Regions from separate parts of the Delftia deserti genome, predicted to be linked through region 2. Evidence: predicted binding sites of a transcription regulator. Region 2 holds the regulator's gene; the other holds the start of a gene.
The links. The regulator HrcA, encoded in region 2, represses chaperone genes, less so after heat shock. The targets are predictions, from matches to a motif close to TTAGCACTCNNNNNNNNNGAGTGCTAA.

Region 1: the regulator HrcA is predicted to act here: its motif matches at 8,519-8,545, upstream of ACFPFG_RS23595 (co-chaperone GroES).

Annotation. Positions count from the first base shown of each region.
Region 1 covers NZ_JBHSIH010000001.1:4,957,225-4,967,801, reverse strand. The annotation lists gene ACFPFG_RS23625 (TetR/AcrR family transcriptional regulator) at 1-166, shown strand, start outside; gene ACFPFG_RS23620 (ABC transporter permease) at 274-2,256, opposite strand; gene ACFPFG_RS23615 (efflux RND transporter periplasmic adaptor subunit) at 2,253-3,470, opposite strand; gene ACFPFG_RS23610 (TonB-dependent siderophore receptor) at 3,537-6,038, opposite strand; gene ACFPFG_RS23605 (FecR family protein) at 6,318-7,391, opposite strand; gene ACFPFG_RS23600 (RNA polymerase sigma factor) at 7,388-8,065, opposite strand; gene ACFPFG_RS23595 (co-chaperone GroES) at 8,633-8,923, shown strand; gene groL (chaperonin GroEL) at 8,970-10,577, shown strand, end outside.
Region 2 covers NZ_JBHSIH010000001.1:5,247,682-5,258,258, forward strand. The annotation lists gene creC (two-component system sensor histidine kinase CreC) at 1-1,020, opposite strand, end outside; gene creB (two-component system response regulator CreB) at 1,037-1,756, opposite strand; gene rapZ (RNase adapter RapZ) at 1,786-2,688, opposite strand; gene recN (DNA repair protein RecN) at 2,693-4,468, opposite strand; gene ACFPFG_RS24895 (NAD kinase) at 4,471-5,367, opposite strand; gene hrcA (heat-inducible transcriptional repressor HrcA) at 5,399-6,403, shown strand; tRNA gene ACFPFG_RS24905 (tRNA-Ile) at 6,471-6,549, shown strand; gene ACFPFG_RS24910 (hypothetical protein) at 6,559-6,735, shown strand; tRNA gene ACFPFG_RS24915 (tRNA-Arg) at 6,726-6,802, shown strand; gene ACFPFG_RS24920 (CHASE2 domain-containing protein) at 6,878-9,247, opposite strand; gene ACFPFG_RS24925 (FecR family protein) at 9,275-10,577, opposite strand, start outside.

The DNA.
Region 1 (10,577 bases), 290 kb from region 2:
CGTGCTGGATCGCCTGTTCGGTGGCCATCCCGTATCCGTGGGCGCCGCGCTCACCCTGATGGCGGATGGCGCCATCGTCCATGCGCAGATGGGTCAGCCGATCGATGAAGTCATGGAGAACTTCAAGGCAGCGGCCGAGGGGGTGGTGAGCCGCCCCGGGTCTTGAGGGGGCTCAGGCATCCGGGGCACATGGGGCCGATACATCTGCAGCAAAGGGCATCGGACACGGGACACGTGTGCGGTGCCGTTGCGCAAGTTCCGCACCGGGCCTCGTTACTCCCCTGCCAGCGCAACGACAGGATCGAGCCTTGCCGCCTGCCGGGCCGGCATGAAGCCGAACACCAGGCCCGTCGCCACCGCACAGCCGAAGGCCAGCAGCATGGCTCTCACCGAGAAGACCAGTTCGCTGCCCCAGACGATGAGACCTGCCCCGATGGCCACCCCCGCCACGATGCCGGCGGTTGCGCCGACCATGGTCACCAGCACGGCCTCGGTGAGGAACTGTCGCTGGATGTCCGTTTGGCGCGCCCCGGTCGCCATGCGGATGCCAATCTCGCGCGTGCGCTCCTTCACCGCCATGAGCATGACGTTCATCACGCCGATGCCGCCTACCAGCAGGGACACGGCGGCGATCAGGCTGAGCATCGTCGTCATCGAATCCTGGGCCTGGGCCTGCGCCTGCAAACGCGCGGCCGCGTTGGCGACGAAGAAATCCTCGCGCCCGTGGCGCAAGCGCAGCAACGCCTCGATGGCCGCCTGCGCCGGCAGCACGCTCGGCGAATCCCGTGCCTGGACCACCGTGTAGTGCGGATCGAAGCTGCGACCGTTCGGAAAAACGCGCAGGATGCCCGAGCGGTAGGGCACCACCACCAGGTCGTCTTGCGAACTGCCGCCATCGCCGGCGCCCTTGGCCGCCATGACGCCGACCACCTGGAACGGTGTATTGCCGATGAGAAGCTGCCTGCCCAGCGGCGATTCATCTTCGAAGAACCGCTCGCGCACCTTCTGCCCGATCACGACCACCGGCGCCAGCTGTTCGTCCTCCGCCTCGGTAAAGAACCGGCCTTCTGCCACCGGCCAGTGATGGATGGACGGCCATGCATGGGTGGCCGCGATGGTGTCCGCCTGCCAGGCCAGGTTGCCATGTCGCAGCATGGCCGGGTCGCGCGCCACGGGCATGGCGTGCGCCACTTCCGGCAGCATCTCTATCTCCTCGAGGTCGGCCAGGGTCGTCACGCCCTGCGGACCACCCTGCGGTGGCGGGCGGTTGTTGATGTACATGACGGTCGAGCCCATCGCGCCCAATCGCGCGACCACATCCTCGCGCGCTCCCATGCCCACGGCCAGCATCACGATGACCGAGGCCACGCCGATGACGATGCCCAGCAAGGTCAGTGCGGTGCGCGAGCGGTGGATGCGCATGGAGCGCCAGGCCGATCGCAGCGCCTCGCGCAGGTCCGACAGCAGCGGCGTGCCAGGCTCAAGCCGCGCCCCTTCCGCGCCGGGCGCGGGGATGGCGGCGAGCGCGAGGTCTGACGCGGCCTGGCCTGACGCGGCTCGGCCTTCCCGGACGTCGCCGACGATGCGCCCGTCGCGGATCTCCACGACGCGCCGGGCCTGTGCCGCCACCTCGCGGTCGTGGGTGATCAGGATGATGGTGTGGCCGGCATCCGCCAGCTCGTGCAGCAGCGCCATGACCTCGGCGCCGCTTTGGCTGTCCAGCGCGCCCGTGGGCTCGTCGGCCAGGATGATGCGCCCGCCATTCATCAGCGCCCGGGCGATGGAGACGCGCTGCTGCTGCTGCCCTCCGGACAGCTGGTTGGGTCGCAGGTGCAGCTTGCCGGCAAGCCCCAGGCGTCCCAGCAGCGCGCCTGCACGTTCTGCGCGCTCGGCCCCGGTCTTGCCGGCGTAGATCGCCGGCATCTCCACGTTCTCCTGCGCGGAGTCGGTGGCGATCAGGTGGTAGCCCTGGAACACGAAGCCGAAGGCCTCGCGTCTAAGCCAGGCCAGCTCGTCGGCGACCAGGTCGGCCACGTCACGGCCGTTGAAGCGGTACGTGCCTTGATTCGGCCGGTCCAGGCAGCCCAGCAGGTTCATCAGCGTGGACTTGCCCGAGCCGGACTGGCCGACGATGGCGACGAATTCCCCGGCATGGATGGCCAGGTCGATGCCGTGCAGCACCTCCACCACGGGGCGCCCCGTGGCGGCGCCGCCATAGCGCTTGCGGATGCCCCGCAGTTCGATCAGCGGGGTCACCACCGCAATCTCCTGGGGCCCGCGGCCGGGGCCGCCTCACCGGTGATGATCCGGTCCCCTTCGGCCAGCCCCTCCAGCACCTCCGCCTGAAGGCGGTCCCTCACGCCCAGACGCACACGGCGGACTTCCACGACCTGGTCGGGTGACCGCTCGGCAAGCAGGCGGACCTCGTGCGTCTTGTCGGCGTGGAGGTCGCTGGCGGTCTTGAAGGCGGCCAGCGGGGCGACAAGCACCCCCTGGGCCGCCGCAGCCACCACGGTAGCTTGGGCCGTCATCTGCGGCATCAGGGCACCGTCGGGATTGTCCACGTCGAACAGCACGGTGTACTGCACGGCCTTCATGGCGGGCGCCGCAGCAGCGCCGCTGCCACCGGCGGCACCGGCACCGGATTGCACGGGCGGGGCCGGCAGCACCTGCCGCACCTTGCCGCTCCATCGGCGCCTGTCCCCTCCGAGCGTGGTGAAGTAGGCGGCCTGGCCCACCTTGACATGGCGGATATCGGCCTCGGACACCTCAGTCCACACCGTCATCCGCGAGAGGTCGGCAATGCGCAGCACCGCGGGCGTCTGGTAGGTGGCGTTCAGCGTCTGGCCTTCCTTGACGTCGATGCCTGTCACCACGCCTTCAATGGGCGCGTAGATGCGCGTGTAGCCCAGCCGCGCCTCGTCGGCGCGCAGACTGGCCGCCGTCTGGCGAATCGTGGCCTCGTACTGCGCCACCTTGGCCCGCGCCGAGCGCCGCATGGCGGCGGCCGTCTGCACGTCCTCCAGCCGGGTGGCTCCATCACGCGCCATCTGCTGCTGGCGGCTGTACTGCTGGCCGGCCAGCTCCGCCTGGGCCTGTGCGTCGTCCAGCTGGGCACGCAGGCTGGCAATCCGGGCCCGTCCGGCCTCCACGGTGGCCGCCAGCACGCTGGCGTCGATCTCGGCCAGCAACTGGCCCTTGCGCACCGTATCGCCCGGCTGCACGTGGATATGGGTGATCTGGCCTGATACCTGGGCGCCAACGTCCACCGAACGCACGGGTTGCAAGGTGCCGATGGCCGCGACGCTCGATTCGATGTTGCCGCGGCCGACCGTGGCCGTCTGCCATCGCGGCGATGAATCCGGTCGCAGCAGGAGCCAACCCGCGGCAGCGGCCACCGGAATCAGGATCGCCAGGGCGAGCCTGCCCGCGCCGGGCCGCCACCGGCGCTGCGTGGAGTGCGGCGGCATCACCGGGCAGCCTCGCAACTCGATGTGGCGGTACGGCGCATGTCGTCGTGCTTTCCGTCCCGCCGGTCAGTAGTCATAGCGCAGGGTCACCGCGAAGCTGCGCGGCGTGCCGGCGAAGACGCCGCCGTAGTTGTTGTTGGTCGGGATGGTCTGGTAGTAGTGCTTGTCCAGTGCGTTGCGAACGTTCACCTGCAGCCGCAGGCGGCTGGTGAACTGGTAACCCGCATGCAGGTTCAGCAGCGTGTAGCCGCCCTGCTGGATGCGAAACCCGGCACCGTCGTGCGACATGGCGCTCTGTGCCTGCACGCTGCCGCCCACACGCCACCGTCCTCCGGGCAGGCGGTAGTCGGTGGACAGCTTGAAGACCTTGCGCGGCAGGGTGGTGTTGTAGTGCTTGCCCGCATTGGGGCCGGCCACGTACTTCGGGTCGCTGAAGGTGAAGCCGGCGGCAACGTTCCAGCCTGGTGCGGGCGAGCCCGTGACCTCCAGGTCGATGCCACGGTTGCGTACCTTGGCGCCCTCTGTGTAGCAGCGGGCGCCGCCACTGAGCCCGCAGGTCGAGGCCATGCTCAGGGCCACCGGCAGGTTCAGCTGGTCGGTCTGGAACACGGCCAGCGCAGTCTGCAGGCGGCCGTCGAAGAGCTGGCTCTTCACACCGGCTTCGTAGTTCTTGCCCTTCACCGGGTCGAGCAGGCCGCTCGGGCTGTAGTACTGCTGGATCGAATAGATGTCGGTGTAGCTGGCGTAGAGCGCATGCGCAGGGCTCAGGTCATGGACCACGCCCGCATACGGGATGAACTGCCGGCCGGAGTCGAACGAGGCGGTGGTGTACGGGCTGCGGGAGGAATAGTCCGACCAGCTCAACCGGCTGCCGACGATGAAGCTCAGCGCCTCTGTGGCACGCAGGCGGGTGGCGATGGAAGCGCCTTTCTCGTTGCGCTCCAGCGCATAGACGGAGGGCGTGCTGCTGAAGCCCGGCACCCGGATCGAGGAGAAGTCGAAGCCGGTGACGTCTATCGTCTGCGAGCCCCGGGGCGCGTAGATGTCGTAGTCGAAGTTGTCCCTGCGGGTGCTCAGGCCCAGCATGAGCTGGTGCTGGCGGCCGAACAGGGTGTAGGGGCCTGTGGCATGCAGGTCTAAGGCGAACTGCTTGTCGGTGTACTCCGCGTCCACCCAGGTCAGGGCATGGCTGTCGCCCGAGATCCGTGCGGGGTAATTGGCAACGAAGCTGGCCTTGGAACGCACCGCGTTGAAGGCGGCGGCCAGGCTCCAGCCGTTGCCCAGGCGGTGCTTCACGTCGCCGAAGACGGTGTAGTTGTCCCGGTTCAGGTGCGCGTCGGGGCCTGCTTGCGAGGCCGAGCGGTCCAGGGGGTAGAACGAGCCATCTTCCCGCGTGTTGAAGCCGCCCCAGTCGTAGCCCTGGTGGTTGTCGCGCTGCGCGCTGAAGCCGAGGCTGGCCGTCGTGGCGGCGCCCAGGTCGGTCTCCACGATGGCGTAGAGCATCCGGTTGTCGGCCTCGGCGCCCTGCCTGAAGCTGTTGGCCTGGTTGTTGAGCAGCACGGCGCGGCCGCGCACGGTGCCTTGGGCATTGAGCGGGCCGGATACGTCGAACTGCGCCCGGTAGTCCGCCCAGGAGCCGGCGCCGACCTCGGCACTCATCTGGAACTCGCGCGTCGGCCGCTTGCGCACCAGGTTGATGACGGCCGACGGGTTGCCCGAGCCCTGGAGCAGGCCGTTGGCGCCGCGCACCACCTCCACCCGGTCGTAGATCGCCATGTTGTTGAGCGACATGGCGTCGGCCGAAAAGCTCTCGGCCATGCTGGTGGACAGGCCATCGATCTGCAGGTCCGTGACCTGGAAGCCCCTGGAATAGAAGTACGAGCGCTCGGTGCCCAGCTGGCTGTAGGTGACACCCACAAGGGCATCGGTCACGTCGTCGAGCGACTGCATGTTGGCATCGCGCATCTGCTGCTGCGTCACCACGCTGACCGATTGCGGCGTCTCGCGGATGGACAGGTCCAGTTTGGTGGCAGTGCGCACCCGGTCCGCGGTGTAGGAGCCGGTGCCTTCGGTCGCTCCATTGGCATCGGCTTGCGCCGTCACCGTCACTTCCGCCAAAGTCACCTTGGAAGCCGCAGCCGCTGCTGTCTGGATGGTGAAGGTGCCGGGCTGCGTGCTGACGGCGACCAAGCCCGTTCCAGCCAGCAGTCTGGCCAAGGCTTCGCGTGCACTGAGATTGCCGCTGACTGCTGCGCCTTGGCGCCCTTCGACCAGCCCGTCATCAAAGAGCACCTGCGCTTGCGTCTGGCGGCCAAATGCCTTGAGGGCTTCGAGCAGGGGCTGGGCCGCAATGTGAAAGGGCTGGCGAGCTTCCATGGCGGCGGCGGGCTGGGCCAGCGCCTCGCCGGGGCTGACGGCCATCACGGCTACCGCTGCCGACACGAGCACCGCCACCAGGCTGGGCCGCAGCACAGGGCCGCACTCCTGTGTACGGACAGGCCGCGCACGGTGCGCGGCCAGCTTCCCATTGTTGTTCTCGAAACGTTCCCTCGACTGACCTTGGTACATGATCTGTAGCTCCTGGATTCCTTGTGCGTACGACGACGGCAGGCCCAGGGCAGGAAGGCGGGTACGCCCGCTTGCCAGATCAGGCGGGGGCGTAAAAGAGACAGCCAACTGCGCGGGGATGCCGCTTGCTTGCGACCGTTGGCTGGGAATCAATCAGAAAGCGGTGATTGCTCATTTCCGTGGCTGGCAGCCCGGGGCGCAGAAATTCCTCGCCCCTACCCATGAAGAAGCAGGAAAAGGCGAAACCAGAGAACCCGGCAACATGAAACAATTTGTATCTCAACGAGAACCGATCAGCCAGCCACCCTCGGCGCGCCGCTGCACGCGCACGCTGGCTACGCTGGGCAGGGCCAGGAGGAAGCGTTCCGGCTCCTCCAGCGCAAGCAGGCCCGAAACAGTCACGGCCTGGAGCGCAGGGCTCTCTATCTCCACCGGCTGGCCGAGGTAGCGCGACAGTTCATCCGCCACATGCCGAAGCGGGGCGCGCTTGAAGTAGATCTGCCCGGTCCGCCATTGCGCAACCTCTTGCGTTGCCACTGACAGGCTGCGGCGGCGCCCGCTGGCGGGATCGATGGCCACACCCGCGCCCGGGCCCATGGCGAGCACGGGGGCTTCGGGATGGGTCTTTGAGCGCACCTCGACGCGCCCTTCCTGCACCTGCACCACGAATTCCGGCGGGGCTGCCCGCACATTGAATGCGGTGCCGACGACGCGCACCTGGCTGCCGCCGCTGTCCACGGTGAAGGGCTTGCCGGCATCCGCCGCGACCTGGAAAAAGGCCTCGCCCTGGTCGAGTACGGTTTCGCGCCGGCGGGGGTAGTAGCGCACCTGAAGGCGGCTGTTGGCATTGAGCGCCACCTGCGTTCCATCGGGCAGGTCGATGCGGCGAAGTTCGCCGGGAGCGGTGGCGATATCGACCGCATAGCTGGCGGTGTTGTCCCAGCGATGCCAGCCGTACCCGGCGACGACCACGGCGAACAGTGCTGCGGCGAAGGCCGATGCCATGGCGGGTCTGCGCGGCCGGTCCTCGGCCCCTGCAGCACTGCGTGGCTGCGGCGCCGGCCTGCCGGCGCGCGGCGCTTCGCGGGCGGTGGCCGCTGGCGGGTTGCGCCCGTAGACGGCCGGGAACATGGCCTTGAGCTGCTCCGCTTCACGCCAGGCGCGGCCGACACCGTCCATGGCCTCGCGATGGGCCGGGTCCTGCGCCAGCCACTCGTCGAGAGCGCGCTCGTCCGCACCCGACCAGCCGGGCTGCTGGCGACGCACATACCACTCGCCCGCGCGATGGTTGAGCCCAAGCACCTGCTCGGGCGGAAGGTCCTGCAACCGGGAATGGCCTGGCTCTGCGCTCATGCTCTTTTGCCCTGCGCCGGTGGGGCGGCGCATTCGTCGTCGTTGTCTTCTTCGGCGTCCAGTGTGCCCTGCAGGGCCTGCAGGCGCCTCATCTGGGTGGCACTTGCGAACAAGATGCGCGTCTCGCAATAGCCGACGGCCCGGCCCAGGTGCTTCACCACCATCCGTGTACTGATCCCCATGCAATCGGCGGTTTCCTCAACGGTGAGCCCCTCGATCCGTTGAAGAATGAAGGCTTCGCGCTGCCGTGGCGGCAGTTCCTGGATCGCCTCGTGCAGCCGCGTCAGCCGCTGGCGGCTCTCGGCTTGACGCTCGGTGTCTCCGAAGCCCTCGGCAGAGATGGCAAGCAGCTCCTGCTGGCAGTCGTCATACGGAACACTCTGGAGCCCGTGCGCCTCCGGGCCCTTTTCCCAGTCTCGCGCCGCCACGCTGCGCACGGTCTGCCGCAGATAGGGCTGCTCCTGCCCGGGCTCGAGATTCCTGCCCGTGGCGGCCACCCGCGCGAACACTTCCTGCGCCGCGTCCTCGACCGCTGCGGTGGTTCGAAAGTGTCGGCGCAACATGCGCATCACAGGCGTGCGCCAACGCGTATAGAGCGCAACCAGGGGAGCCTCTGGAGTCTGGCGCCCAGGTATCGGCTCACCCCGCGCTGCGGAGACCGGATTGCGTTTCATCCCCTAGCCTTTGCGCCCGGGAGGAATGCAGCAGCCGACCGTGAACCTGCAAGGGCACTGCATTCGTCAGTGATGAAAGTGTGGAGGTGAGGCACAACGCGCAGATGGGCAACCGATCCGTGGCGCCGGGGGTCCCACGCATCGGATGGACAACGACGGGGAGGGGCGCCCAGGCCATGTGCGCAGATCGAATGAATTAATGAATGAGATTCATTCCCATTCTAGCGCCTGGACATCCTGCAACCGGGACTCTGGCCCCCAGCGGCGCGCCGCAGGAGCTCCATCGGCGCGGGCTCCGCAGATGCCACGTCTTGCCACGTCTCGCCATGGTGCTGGCCGAGCGCTCAGCCAACATCCACCAAGAATCCCTGGCGCAAAAAGCATGTGGGGCGTCGCTGCACACTGCGGCACATCCGACCCTACCCCTTGAAACCTGGCCGAATTGCCTTATTATTAGCACTCGTTGGGCATGAGTGCTAACAGTCCTCTGTTCCACATTGCTTCGAATGCCGGCCCGCCGGGCCGGCAAGTCTTTGTTTCAACTTTGTTGATGATTTAGGAGTTGGTATGAACCTGCGTCCCCTGCACGATCGCGTGATCGTGAAGCGCCTCGAGAACGAAACCAAGACGGCTTCGGGCATCGTGATCCCCGAGAACGCCGCCGAGAAGCCCGACCAGGGCGAAGTGCTGGCAGTGGGCCCCGGCAAGAAGAACGACAAGGGCGAAGTGATCGCTCTGAACGTGAAGGTCGGCGACCGCGTTCTGTTCGGCAAGTACAGCGGCCAGACCGTCAAGGTCCATGGCGACGAACTGCTGGTGATGAAGGAAGACGACCTGTTCGCAGTCGTCGAAAAGTAATCCGCGCTTCGAAACCGCACTTTCCAACTGAATCCGGAGAATTGAAATGGCAGCAAAAGACGTAGTTTTCGGCGGCGAAGCACGCGCCCGCATGGTTGAAGGCGTGAACATCCTGGCCAACGCGGTCAAGGTCACGCTGGGCCCCAAGGGCCGCAACGTGGTGCTGGAGCGCTCCTTCGGCGCCCCCACCGTGACCAAGGACGGTGTCTCGGTCGCCAAGGAAATCGAACTCAAGGACAAGCTGCAGAACATGGGCGCCCAGCTCGTGAAGGAAGTGGCCTCCAAGACCAACGACATCGCCGGTGACGGCACGACCACCGCCACCGTGCTGGCACAGGCCATCGTCCGCGAAGGCACCAAGTACGTGGCCGCCGGCCTGAACCCCATGGACCTGAAGCGCGGCATCGACAAGGCTGTCGCCGCCCTGGTGGAAGAGCTGAAGAAGCAATCCAAGGCCACCACCACCTCCAAGGAAATCGCCCAGGTCGGCTCGATCTCCGCCAACTCCGACGAATCCGTGGGCAGCATCATTGCCGAAGCCATGGACAAGGTCGGCAAGGAAGGCGTGATCACCGTTGAAGAAGGCAAGTCGCTGGCCAACGAACTCGACGTCGTCGAGGGCATGCAGTTCGACCGCGGCTACCTGTCGCCCTACTTCATCAACAACCCTGAAAAGCAGGTTGCCCTGCTGGACAACCCCTTCGTGCTGCTGTTCGACAAGAAGATCAGCAACATCCGTGACCTGCTGCCCACGCTGGAAGCCGTGGCAAAGGCCGGCCGTCCCCTGCTGATCATTGCAGAAGACGTCGAAGGCGAAGCCCTGGCAACGCTGGTGGTGAACACCATCCGCGGCATCCTGAAGGTTGTGGCTGTCAAGGCTCCTGGCTTCGGCGACCGCCGCAAGGCCATGCTGGAAGACATCGCCATCCTGACGGGCGGCAAGGTCATCGCTGAAGAAGTGGGCCTGGCGCTGGACAAGGTGACCCTGGAAGACCTGGGCCAGGCAGTGCGCATCGAAATCGGCAAGGAAAACACCACCATCATCGACGGTGCTGGCCAAGCTGCTGAAATCGAAGCCCGCGTCAAGCAGATCCGCATCCAGATCGAAGAAGCCACCAGCGACTACGACCGCGAAAAGCTGCAAGAGCGCGTGGCCAAGCTGGCTGGCGGCGTTGCCGTGATCAAGGTTGGCGCTGCCACCGAAGTCGAGATGAAGGAAAAGAAGGCCCGCGTTGAAGACGCCCTGCACGCTACCCGCGCTGCTGTGGAAGAAGGCATCGTGGCCGGCGGCGGCGTGGCTCTGCTGCGCGCCAAGCAAGCCGTGGGCGACCTGAAGACCGGCGATGCCGAGCAAGACGCCGGCATCAAGCTGATCATGAAGGCCATCGAAGCGCCCCTGCGCGAAATCGTGGCCAACGCCGGTGGCGAGCCCTCGGTGGTGGTCAACGCCGTGCTGAACGGCTCGGGCAACTACGGCTTCAACGCTGCCAACGACACCTACGGCGACATGCTGGAAATGGGTATTCTGGACCCGACCAAGGTGACGCGTACGGCCCTGCAGAACGCCGCTTCCGTGGCATCGCTGCTGCTGACGACCGAAGCCATGATCGCCGAGTCTCCCAAGGCTGAAGGCGGCCCTGCCATGCCCGACATG
Region 2 (10,577 bases):
CGGGTGCAGGGCGCGGCGCTGCTCCAGTTGGCTCAGGCGCAGCAACTGGTCCACGAGGTTTTGCAGGCGCTGGCACTGGTCCACCACCTGGCGCGCGAACAGTTCGCGGTCGGCCGATGGCAGGTCTTCCTGCAGCAGCTCGCCTGCGCCACGGATGGCAGCCACGGGGCTCTTGAGCTCGTGCGTGAGGGCGCGCACATAGCCTTCGATGTAGTCGCGCCCTTCCAGGCGGCTGCGCATGTTCTCCATGGCGCGGGCCAGCTCGCCCAGCTCGCCGGGCATGCGCGGGGCCTCGGGCATGGGGGGCGCCGTGGTGGGCGAGGCGGCCTCGTTGAGCGTGGGCGCCTGTACCTGCTGGGCATAGCTGCGCAGGCGCCGCACATGGATGACCAGCCACCAGGTGACGGCAAAGCCCACGCCGGCCGACAGCAGCAGGAACAGCAGGCCGCCGCGCAGCATCTTGCTTTCCGCGCTGTCCACGATCTTCTGCACCGAGTGGGCGGGCTTGGAGGCGGTGAGCACGCCCGCCACGCGGCCATCGACCATGATGGGTGCCGAGACATACATGACGCTGCTGGCCTCGTCGTTCTGCACCTCGCGCGTGGTGCGTGCGCCGTATTCGCCGCGCAGCGTGCGGTACACGTCGCGCCAGCGCGAGTAGTCGGCGCCCTGGTCCAGGCCGGCCGAGTCGAACAGCACCAGGCCCTTCTGGTCCGTGACGGTGACGCGCATGTCCAGGCTGGTCTTGCGCGTGTCCCAGATCCAGACCTTGACGGTCTGGTTGGCATAGGCCTGCATGTGGTACGCGAAGCGGCTGTCGGCGGGCCTTTGCTGCAGCACGCCGCTGGCCATGTCGTCGCTGGCCAGCGCGGCCAGGGCGTAGGCGGTCTCGACCAGCGTGTCCTCGGTCACCTTGCGCACGCTGGGCTTGACCTCGACCATGAAGACGCGCAGCACGAAGAATGCGGCCAGGCCGTTGATGACGAAAAAGGCAAAGAACAGCCGCAGTCCGAGGCGCATGGCGTGCTGCGGTGGCTCAGCCCGGCAGCGTCAGGCTGTAGCCCATGCCGCGGTGGGTGGTGATGAAGTCCTGCTGCGGCGCCTGGGCGCGCAGCTTGGCGCGCAGGGTCTTGACGTGCGTATCCACGGTGCGGTCCGTGCTGTCGCTGTCCTGGCCCCAGATGCTGTCGAGCAGGAACTCGCGGCTGAGGATGCGCCCGGGGCGCTCCAGCAGGCAGCGCAGCAGCTGGTACTCGCGCCGCGTGAGATCCAGCGCCACACCCTGCATGCGTACGCGCTGGCCCTGCTGGTCGATGCTGAACAGGGTGCCGGCGGGCGTCGGGCTGGTCGCTGCAGCGGGTTGCAGGCGCTGTGCGCGCCGCAGCAGGGCGCGGGTGCGGGCCACCAGCTCGCGCGGGCTGAAGGGCTTGGTCAGGTAGTCATCGGCGCCCAGCTCCAGGCCCAGTACGCGGTCCATTTCCTCGCCGCGTGCGCTGAGCACCAGCAGGGGCACGACGGCGCCGGCCTGGCGCAGCTCGCGGCACCAGTCCAGGCCGTTGCCATCGGGCAGGCCCACGTCCAGCAGCAGGGCATCGGGCGGCTGCGCCTGCCATTGCGCGCGTGCATCGGCCAGCTGCAGGCAGTGGCGCACGGCAATGCCGTCACGCTCCAGCGCATAGCAGACGGTGCGCGCGATGGCGGGGTCGTCCTCCACAAGCAGCACACGGGGGGCATTCGTCAACGGCGTGCCTTGCATCGCAGTGTTCCGGAGGCGGGGCCTGGCGCTCAGATGTCGTGCGCAAGCAAGTCGGCAGGCTTGAGCGTGGGCCGGCTGTCCAGCGATCGGTGCCGGCACAGCGTGGGCCAGCGCGGGGCGAAGTGCCGTGCCAGCTCCTCGACCAGGAAGACCGAGCGGTGCTGTCCCCCGGTGCAGCCTATGGCCACGGTGACATAGCTGCGGTGGTTGCTGGCCATCATGTCCAGCCAGGACTCCAGGAACTGCTGGATGTCGCGCCGCATCTGGTCCACGCCGGGCTGCTGGCGCAGGAACTCGGCCACGGGTGCATCCATGCCGGTCAGCGGGCGCAGCTGGGGTTCGTAGTGCGGGTTGGGCAGCATGCGCACATCGAACACATAGTCGGAATCCGAGGGCAGGCCGTGCTTGAAGCCGAAGGACTGGAAGACCAGGGTCATCTGGCCCACCGGGGCCGCAATCAGCTCCTTGATATAGCTTTGCAGCTGGGACGAGCGCAGGTGGCTGGTGTCGATGACATGCGACTTCTCGCGCAGGTCGCCCAGCAGCTCGCGCTCGTTTTCTATGTCCTGCACCAGGGCGCGGCGGCCTTCGGCGACCGGCCCCTGGGACAGCGGGTGGCGGCGCCGGGTTTCGGAGAAGCGCCGCACCAGGGTGCCCGTGGTGGCGTCCAGAAAGACCAGGTGGGGCACGACGCCCTGGCGCTGCAGCCGTTCCAGCTGACCGGGCAGGTGGGGCAGTCCGCCGGCGCTGCGCGCATCCATGGCGATGGCCACCTTGTTGCTGTGGCGGCCATGCTCCAGTTCGACGAAGGCGGACAGCAGCTCGGGGGGCAGGTTGTCCACGCAGTAGTAGCCGGCATCCTCCAGCGCATGCAGGGCGACGGATTTGCCCGATCCGGACATCCCGGTGATCAGCACGATCTCAAGCGACATGGCATCAGCCTCCATTGGTGTTGCGCGCGCCGTTGGCCGCACGTCCCGGCTTGGATCGTGCGCGTTCGGCATCGGCCGGTGGCCGCTGCCGGCCGGCCCGTCGCGGGGGCGGGCGGGGCGCGGGTGCCTGGCGCGCCATGGCCAGCATTTCGCGGGCATGGGCCATCGTGGTTTCGGACTGGCGCTCGCCACCCAGCATGCGCGCCAGCTCGGCCTCGCGTGCGGCGCTGTCCAGCGGCTGCACGGTGCTGAGCGTGCCTTGCCTTGCGCGCTGCTTGGCCACCAGGTAGTGCTGGTCGGCGCAGGCGGCAACCTGCGGCAGATGGGTGACGGACAGCACCTGGCGCGATCGGCCCAGTGCGTGCATGAGGCGGCCCACGGTCTCGGCGACGGCGCCGCCCACGCCCGAGTCCACCTCGTCGAAGATCAGCGTGCCGGCCTCGCCCAGTTCGCTGGTGGTCACGGCAATCGCCAGCGAAATGCGCGACAACTCGCCGCCCGAGGCCACCTTGGCAATCGGCTTGGGACTGGCGCCCGGGTGGCCGGCGACCAGAAAGGCCACGCTGTCCACGCCAAAGGCACCGGGGGAGTCGGCCGTGGACAGGGCGGCCTCGAACAGGCCTCCTTCCATGCCCAGTCCCTGCATGGCCTGGGTGATGGCGCGCGACAGGCGCGGCGCGGCCAGGGCGCGTTGCTGCGACAGCACCCGGGCGCTGGCCTGGTAGTGCTGCTGCGCCGATTGCTCGGCGGCATGCAGGGCCTCGATGTCCACGGCGGCGTCCAGCTGCTGCAGTTCCTGGCGCCATCCGGCCAGCAGCGCGGGCAATTCATCGGGCGTGCGGCGGTAGCGGCGCGCCAGTTGCATCCACAGCGACAGGCGCTCATCGAGCTCGGCCAGGCGCTCGGGGTCCAGGTCGGCGCGGCGCAGATAGCTTTGCAGCGAATGGCGCGCATCCTGCGCCTGGGCCATGCATGAGGCCAGCACGTCTGCAATGTTCTGGAAGTCCGGCTCCAGGTGCTCCTGGTTCTGGATCAGATGGCTGGCGCGGCCCAGCGGGCTGATCACGCCGGCCTCGTCGTCTTCCAGCATCTGCAGCGTGGTCTGTGCCGCATCGATCAACGTCTGGGCATGGGACAGGCGCGTATGCTGGGCGTTGAGGTCGTCCCACTCGTCGGCCTGCGGGGCCAGCTTGTCGAGTTCGGTGATCTGCCACTGCAGCCGCTCGCGCTCGCGCTGCAGGCTGTCCTGGGCGGATTGCGCATGCTGCAGCGCCTGCCGGGCCTGGGACCAACGGCTCCAGCAGCCCTGGACCTCGCGGCTGTCGATGCCGGCATAGGCGTCCAGCAGGGCGCGCGCCGCATCGGGCCGCGTGAGGCTTTGCCAGGCATGCTGGCCGTGGATGTCGATGAGCTGCTCGCCCAGGGCGCGCAGCTGCGTGGCCGTGGCCGGCGTGCCGTTGATCCAGGCGCGGCTGCGGCCCTGGGCGTCCACCGTGCGCCGCAGCAGCAGGCCGCTGTCCTCGCAGGCCAGGCCTGCGGCCTCCAGCCAGGGGCGCAGCCGTGCGCAGCCGTCGAACTCCACGCAGATGTCGGCCTGGGTGCAGCCTTCGCGCACCACGTCGGCGTCGGCGCGGGCGCCCAGGGCCAGCTGCAAGGCGTCGATCAGGATGGATTTGCCGGCGCCGGTCTCCCCGGTCAGCACGGTGAAGCCCGCCTGCCAGTCCAGATCAAGGGCCTGCACGATCACGAAGTCGCGCAGAACGATGCGCTTGAGCGCCATGGTCAGGCGCCTCCCTCGTTCCAGCCCAGTTTCTTGCGCAGCGTGGCGAAGTAATTCCAGCCCTTGGGGTGCAGAAAGCGCACGCTGTGGTGGGCGCGGCTCACGAGGATGCGGTCGCCGTGCTGCAGCGAGGCCAGGGACTGCATGTCGAAATTGGCGCTGACATCGCGCCCGGCCACGACCTCGATCGTGACCTCGTTGGCATCGGACAGCACGATGGGGCGGTTGGACAGGTTGTGCGGCGCAATGGGTGCCATGACCCAGGCGGGGATGGACGGATGCATCATCGGCCCGCCCGCGGACAGCGCATAGGCCGTGGAGCCCGTGGGCGTGGCCACGATCAGGCCGTCGGCGCGCTGGTTGGAGACAAAGCGGCCGCCCACCTCGATGCGCAGCTCCACCATGCCCGAGGTGCCGCCGCGGTTGACCACCACGTCGTTCATGGCCAGGGCCTCGAACACACACTGGCCGTCGCGGATCACGCGGGCGCACATCAGGGGGCGCAGGTCCTCCTCGTATTCGCCCTGCAGCATGGGCGTGAGCGTGGCCTCGAAGTCCTCCAGCGCGATGTCGGTGACAAAGCCCAGGCGGCCCTGGTTCACCCCGATCAGGGGCGTTCCGTATTGCGCCAGGTGCCGGCTCACGCCGAGCATGGTGCCGTCGCCGCCGACGACCAGGCCCAGGTCGCAATGCCTGCCCAGGCCATCGACATCGAGGGTGGGGTAGTCTGTGAGCCCTGCGTGCAGGGCCGATTGGGTATCGAGCACGACTTCGCAGCCCTGGCGCCTGAGGAAGTCCGCAATGCGCTCAAGCGCGTTGCTGGCATTCTCGGACGGGGCGCTTGCGCTGGGAGCGTGGTACTTCCCGATCAAGGCAACGTGGCGAAACGTGGACGTCATTTCCGGCAAATTACATCATTAAAATCATCACATGCTCGACGAACGTGCCAAGTTGTTGCTCAAAGCGCTGATCGAGCGTTATATCGCTGACGGCCAGCCTGTGGGCTCGCGAACCCTGTCGCGTGCGTCGGGGCTTGAATTGTCGCCTGCCACGATACGCAATGTGATGGCTGACCTCGAAGACCTGGGGTTGATCATCAGCCCGCACACCTCGGCGGGCCGCATTCCGACCGCCCGGGGCTACCGGCTGTTCGTGGACACCATGCTCACCGCAGACCGTGCCGATATCGTGACGCCCGAACTCGCGCCCGAGCAGCCGCAGAAAGTCATCGCCAACGCCGCCAACCTGCTGTCCAGCCTTTCCCAGTTCGTGGGTGTGGTGCTGGTACCGCGCCGCACCTCGGTGTTCAAGCACATCGAATTCGTGCGGCTGTCGGAGCGGCGCTTTCTGGTCATCATCGTATCGCCCGACGGTGACGTGCAAAACCGCGTCATCTTCACCGATGTGGACTACTCGGCCTCGCAGCTGATCGAAGCCTCCAACTTCCTCAACAGCCACTACGCGGGCCTGGCCATGGAAGAGGTGCGCGAGCGCCTCAAGGGCGAGGTGGAGCTGCTGCGCGGCGAGGTGGCCACGCTCATGCAGGCGGCCGTCAACATCGGCACGGAGGCCATGACCAGCGCCCAGGAAGACGTGGTCATCGCGGGCGAGCGCAACCTGCTGTCGGTCAGCGATTTCTCCAGCGACATGGGCAATCTGCGCCGCGCCTTCGACCTGTTCGAGCAAAAGACCCAGATCCTCAGGCTGCTGGATTTTTCCAGCCAGGCGGAAGGCGTGCGCATCTACATCGGCGGTGAAAGCCAGGTCGTGCCTTTCGAGGAGCTGTCCGTGGTCAGCGCGCCCTACGAGCTCGACGGCAAGGTGGTGGGCACACTGGGCGTGATCGGGCCCACCCGCATGCACTACGACCGCATGATCCAGATCGTGGACATCACCTCCAAGCTCGTCAGCAATGCGCTGAGTCACAAGCGCTGAGTCCTGCGGGTTAGGCTCTACAATAGTTGTTTGCCATGGACTGCATCCGTGCTGCCTTGGTGAATCAGGGGCCTTAGCTCATGCTTGGTTAGAGCAGCGGACTCATAATCCGTTGGTGCCCAGTTCGACTCTGGGAGGCCCTACCATCCATTGGTATGGAAAGCCTGCCGCCCTTCCGGGTGGCGGGCTTTTTTGCTGGGCGCACGGCTGCCGCATGGCGGGCCATCGCCCGGTTGCCGGTGGATGCGGCTGCCGTTTTTTTGCAGAAATATGGCGCTTTTGTCCGGGAGCCCCAAAACCCGCTGCTACAATGCGAAGCGTTGCGGCTGTAGCTCAGCTGGATAGAGTACTTGGCTACGAACCAAGGGGTCGTGGGTTCGATTCCTGCCAGCCGCACCAAAAAACGCAAAGCCCTGAAGTTGAAAGACTTCAGGGCTTTTTCGTTTTCCGCATCCGTATCCCTGGGATGTCAGGTCAGGCCTGTTGCGCTTTCGGCAGCACGATGCTGAAGGCGCTGCCCTGGCCGGGCATGCTTTCTATCTCAAGCCGCCCGCCATGGCGGGCGGCCACGGTGCGCACGAAGGCCAGGCCCAGGCCCACGCCGTCGAGGTGCCGGTGATGGTCCAGGCGCTCGAACGGCTGGCTCAGCCGGGCGACGGCCTGCCCATCCATGCCGGGCCCGTGGTCCCGGATGGTGAGGCGGCAATGGCCTGCGTCCTGCTGCAGCAGGCATTGCACCGTGGCGGGGTTTGCCTGATCTGCACGCGCTCCGTATTTGATGGCGTTGCCGATCAGGTTGACGGCCGCGCGGTGGAGCATGCCCGCATCGCCCAGCACGGGGCATTCCTGTTCGGGCAGGTGGAACTCCAGCTGCACGTGGGCCGCAGAGGCCTGGGCCCAGCAGCTTTCCACGGCCTGGTCCAGCACCAGGCCCAGGTCCAGCCGTTCCCGGCGCAGCGCCTGCTGCTGGGCGCGTGCCAGGTGCACGAAATCGTCGGCCAGCTGCAGGGAGGCCTGGGCATAGCCTTCGATGCGCGGCAGCAGGAGGCCGAGGTCGGGCGCCTGTGCGGCGCCGCGCTGCATCTCCAGCAAGGTGATGATGGAGGCCACGGGCGCCCGGATGTCGTGCGAGATGAACTGCATGGCCTGGTCGCGCTGGGCCTGGGCGCTGCGCAGATCGCTGATATCGACCAGGGTGATCAGCCAGCCCGTGGTGGGAGGTGCCTCGAAGGTCTGGGTCAGCAGCATCAGGCTGCGTCCCATGGGGTCGCGCCCCTCGCTGCTGGGCGGCAGGCCGTGGGTGGCAAGTGCCTCAGGCGTGAGCAAGGGCTGGCCGGCGGATGCGCCGGCTGCCGTGTCCAGGACCCGCAGGCCATCGAGCAGCCGAGGCAGGGCATCGCCGGCCCGCAGGCCATGCCCCAGGCTGCGCGCATAGGCGTGGGCTGCGGCATTGGCCAGCAGCACATGGCCCTGCCGGTCGCAGACAAAGGTGGGCGAGGGCAGCTGGCGCAGGCTTTCGCTGACGAAATGGTGCAGGGCGCGCAGTTGGCGCGAAGCCTGCTCCACGGCCGCGATGCGCTGGTCCAGCAGGTCGCCGCCCAGGCGCAGCGCGGTGGGCAGGCCCTGGCCCTGCAGGTCGCGCAGTTCCAGCGCCAGAAAGCGCGCGGCCGCGCGCAGGCGCAGCCAGCTCCAGAGCGGATAGGCCAGGGCCAGGCCCAGCAGGCCGGCTGCAGGGGCCGTCTGCACCTGCCACAGGCGCGGCGCAAGTCCGGCCAGCGAGAGGCAGGCCAGGGCCAGCAGCGCGCAGGCCAGCATGCCGCCGGAAGGGCCCAGCCAGGCCAGGGCCAGCAGGGCCAGCAGCACGGCTGCCGCATTGAGCGCGCGGTTGAGCGTGGCCGAAGCGGGATGCGCATGAGAGCCCTGCAGGCTGCCGTTGAGCACGTGGGCCAGCATCTCCACGCTGGAGATGGGCCGCGCGCTGGTGCCCAGTGGTGCGGTGAACCGGCTGCCCAGTCCGGCGGCCGTCGTGCCGATGAGCACGTATTTGCCGCGGAATGCGGCCGCAGGAATGCGGCCGCGCAGCACGTCGATGTAGGAATAGGTGGTGAAGGGCGAGCGGTCCCTGGCGCCTTGCTCCGGCCCGGCCTGTGCAAAGGCAATGATCTCCTGCTGGCGGCGCTGCCAGGAGGGTGCGTCGGGGTCCATGGGCGGCACGGGCTCCGGGCGGGCGCATGCGCGCCCGTTCTCGCCCACGCAATGCAGGGCCAGCGCCATGTGCCACCAGGGCTGCTGCGCGCTGCCTTCGACGGCATGGAAGCTGCGCACGGCGCCATCGGCGTCCACGGGCAGCTGGGTATGGCCCAGCGCCGCTGCGGCCTGTGCGAAGGTCGGCAGCGGGCCGCTGCCTGGCGCCACGGGCAAGACGGTGCGGCCACTGCGCTGCAGAACGCGCGCCAGCAGCAGGTCGTCGCCGGGGTAGTCCAGGTCTTCCTCGCTGAGCATCACGTCCAGGCCTATGGCGCGCGGCGGTGCCTGGCTGATGCGTTCCAGCAGGCCGGCGTGCAGGGCGCGGCGCCAGGGCCAGCGGCCAATGGCGTCGATGCTGGCATCGTCTATGGCGACGATGACGATGTCCTGCGATGCCTTGGGCCGGTGCAGCCAGCTGGCCGTGTCCTGGACGAAGCCGTTGATGCGGTCCAGCTGCCCGTCGCCGCCGAGCCAGAACACCAGGGACAGCAGGCCCGCCGCCAGCAGCAGCCAGTCCCGCCGCAGTCCACGGCCACGCGCTGGCGCTGGCTGCGCCGTCGTGGCGGGGCTGTCAGGCGGGGGCGGCAGGGTGGACAAGCGCGGTCAGGGAATGAACGGGCACGGCTACTGGCGCTGCAGGCGCTCTCCGTTGCCCGAATGCATCATCTCGCCGCTGGCATCGACGATCCAGCGGCCGGTGCGGAACTGGCGCGCGGCCGAGAAGTCGCTGCGCAGGCCGTTGGCATCCTCGATCTGCAGGCGCAGGTAATAGCTGCCTGCGGGCAGGTCCTCGGTGCTCCATTGCGGCTGGTCGGTCCAGAGGTCAACCAGCGGCGCGGTGAACTCCTGGTCGCGCGCCACCATCACGTGGTAGCGCTGGCCGGGCTCGCCGCTCCAGCGGATCTGGCGGCTGCCTTCGGCCGGGCCGTCGCCCAACTGCAGCGCGCTGGCCGAGGGCTGGGCAGGAACGGCAGCCAGTTGCATGGTCTGGGCGGGGGCGAACGGACCCTGGTCGGGTTGGCCATCGGCCAGCGTGCGAATGCTGGCGGCACGCCAGAGATAGCGTCCGGCCGGCAGGTGGGCCAGCGTGGTGGCGGGCAGTGCGCAGTCGTGCAAGTCGCGTGCATCGACGGCGGGCTCGGCAAAGCCGGCCTGCGCATCGGCAGAGACGACCTGGATGCGGTAGCGCGCAGCGCCCACGACCTGGGTGCATTGCAGGCTGGCGCGACCCAGGCCCACGGTGGCGTCGGCCTGCGGCGATTCATACAGCGGCGGCACGGGATGGGCCTTGACGCGCAGGGCGCGGCGGCTGGCTGCGCCCGGAATGCCCTGGGCATCGATGCCGCGCAGGGACAGCACGTAGTCGCCATCCTCCACACCCGCCAGGCGCAGCGGCGATGCCGTGGCCTGGAAACTGGCGCTGCGCAGCACCTGGGTCATGTCGGCATCGCGCGACAGCTGCAGCTGGTAGCGCACGGCGCCCGGCAAGCCGGGCAGGGGCAGGCTGATCCAGTTGGCGTCTTCCGCCAGCGCGGGCCACGCCGTGATGTCGGGTGCACCCAGCATGGGACGGGGCTCGCCCACGCTGCCATTGGCAGCAACTGCCACGCCCTGGCCCGGGCGCAGCAGCGCATCGCCAGTGTTTGCGCCCGAGGCGTCGGAGCCCACGGCGACGGTGCCCTCATCGACGGCGGCCGCCGTGCTGCCGGCGGCATCGGCCTGGACCAGGAAACGGGTGCCGCGCACGCTGGTCGATGCAGCGGGCGTGCGGATCTCGAAGCGGCGCTGGGCGTTGGCGGGTTCAGGCGGCACCGAGGCCTCGACGCCGCCCTCGCGCAGGTCCAGTACGGACTGCAGGCTGCCGGCACGGCCCTTGCGGCGCATCTGGCGCAGCACCACATCGGACTGCGACTGCACGCGCACCAGG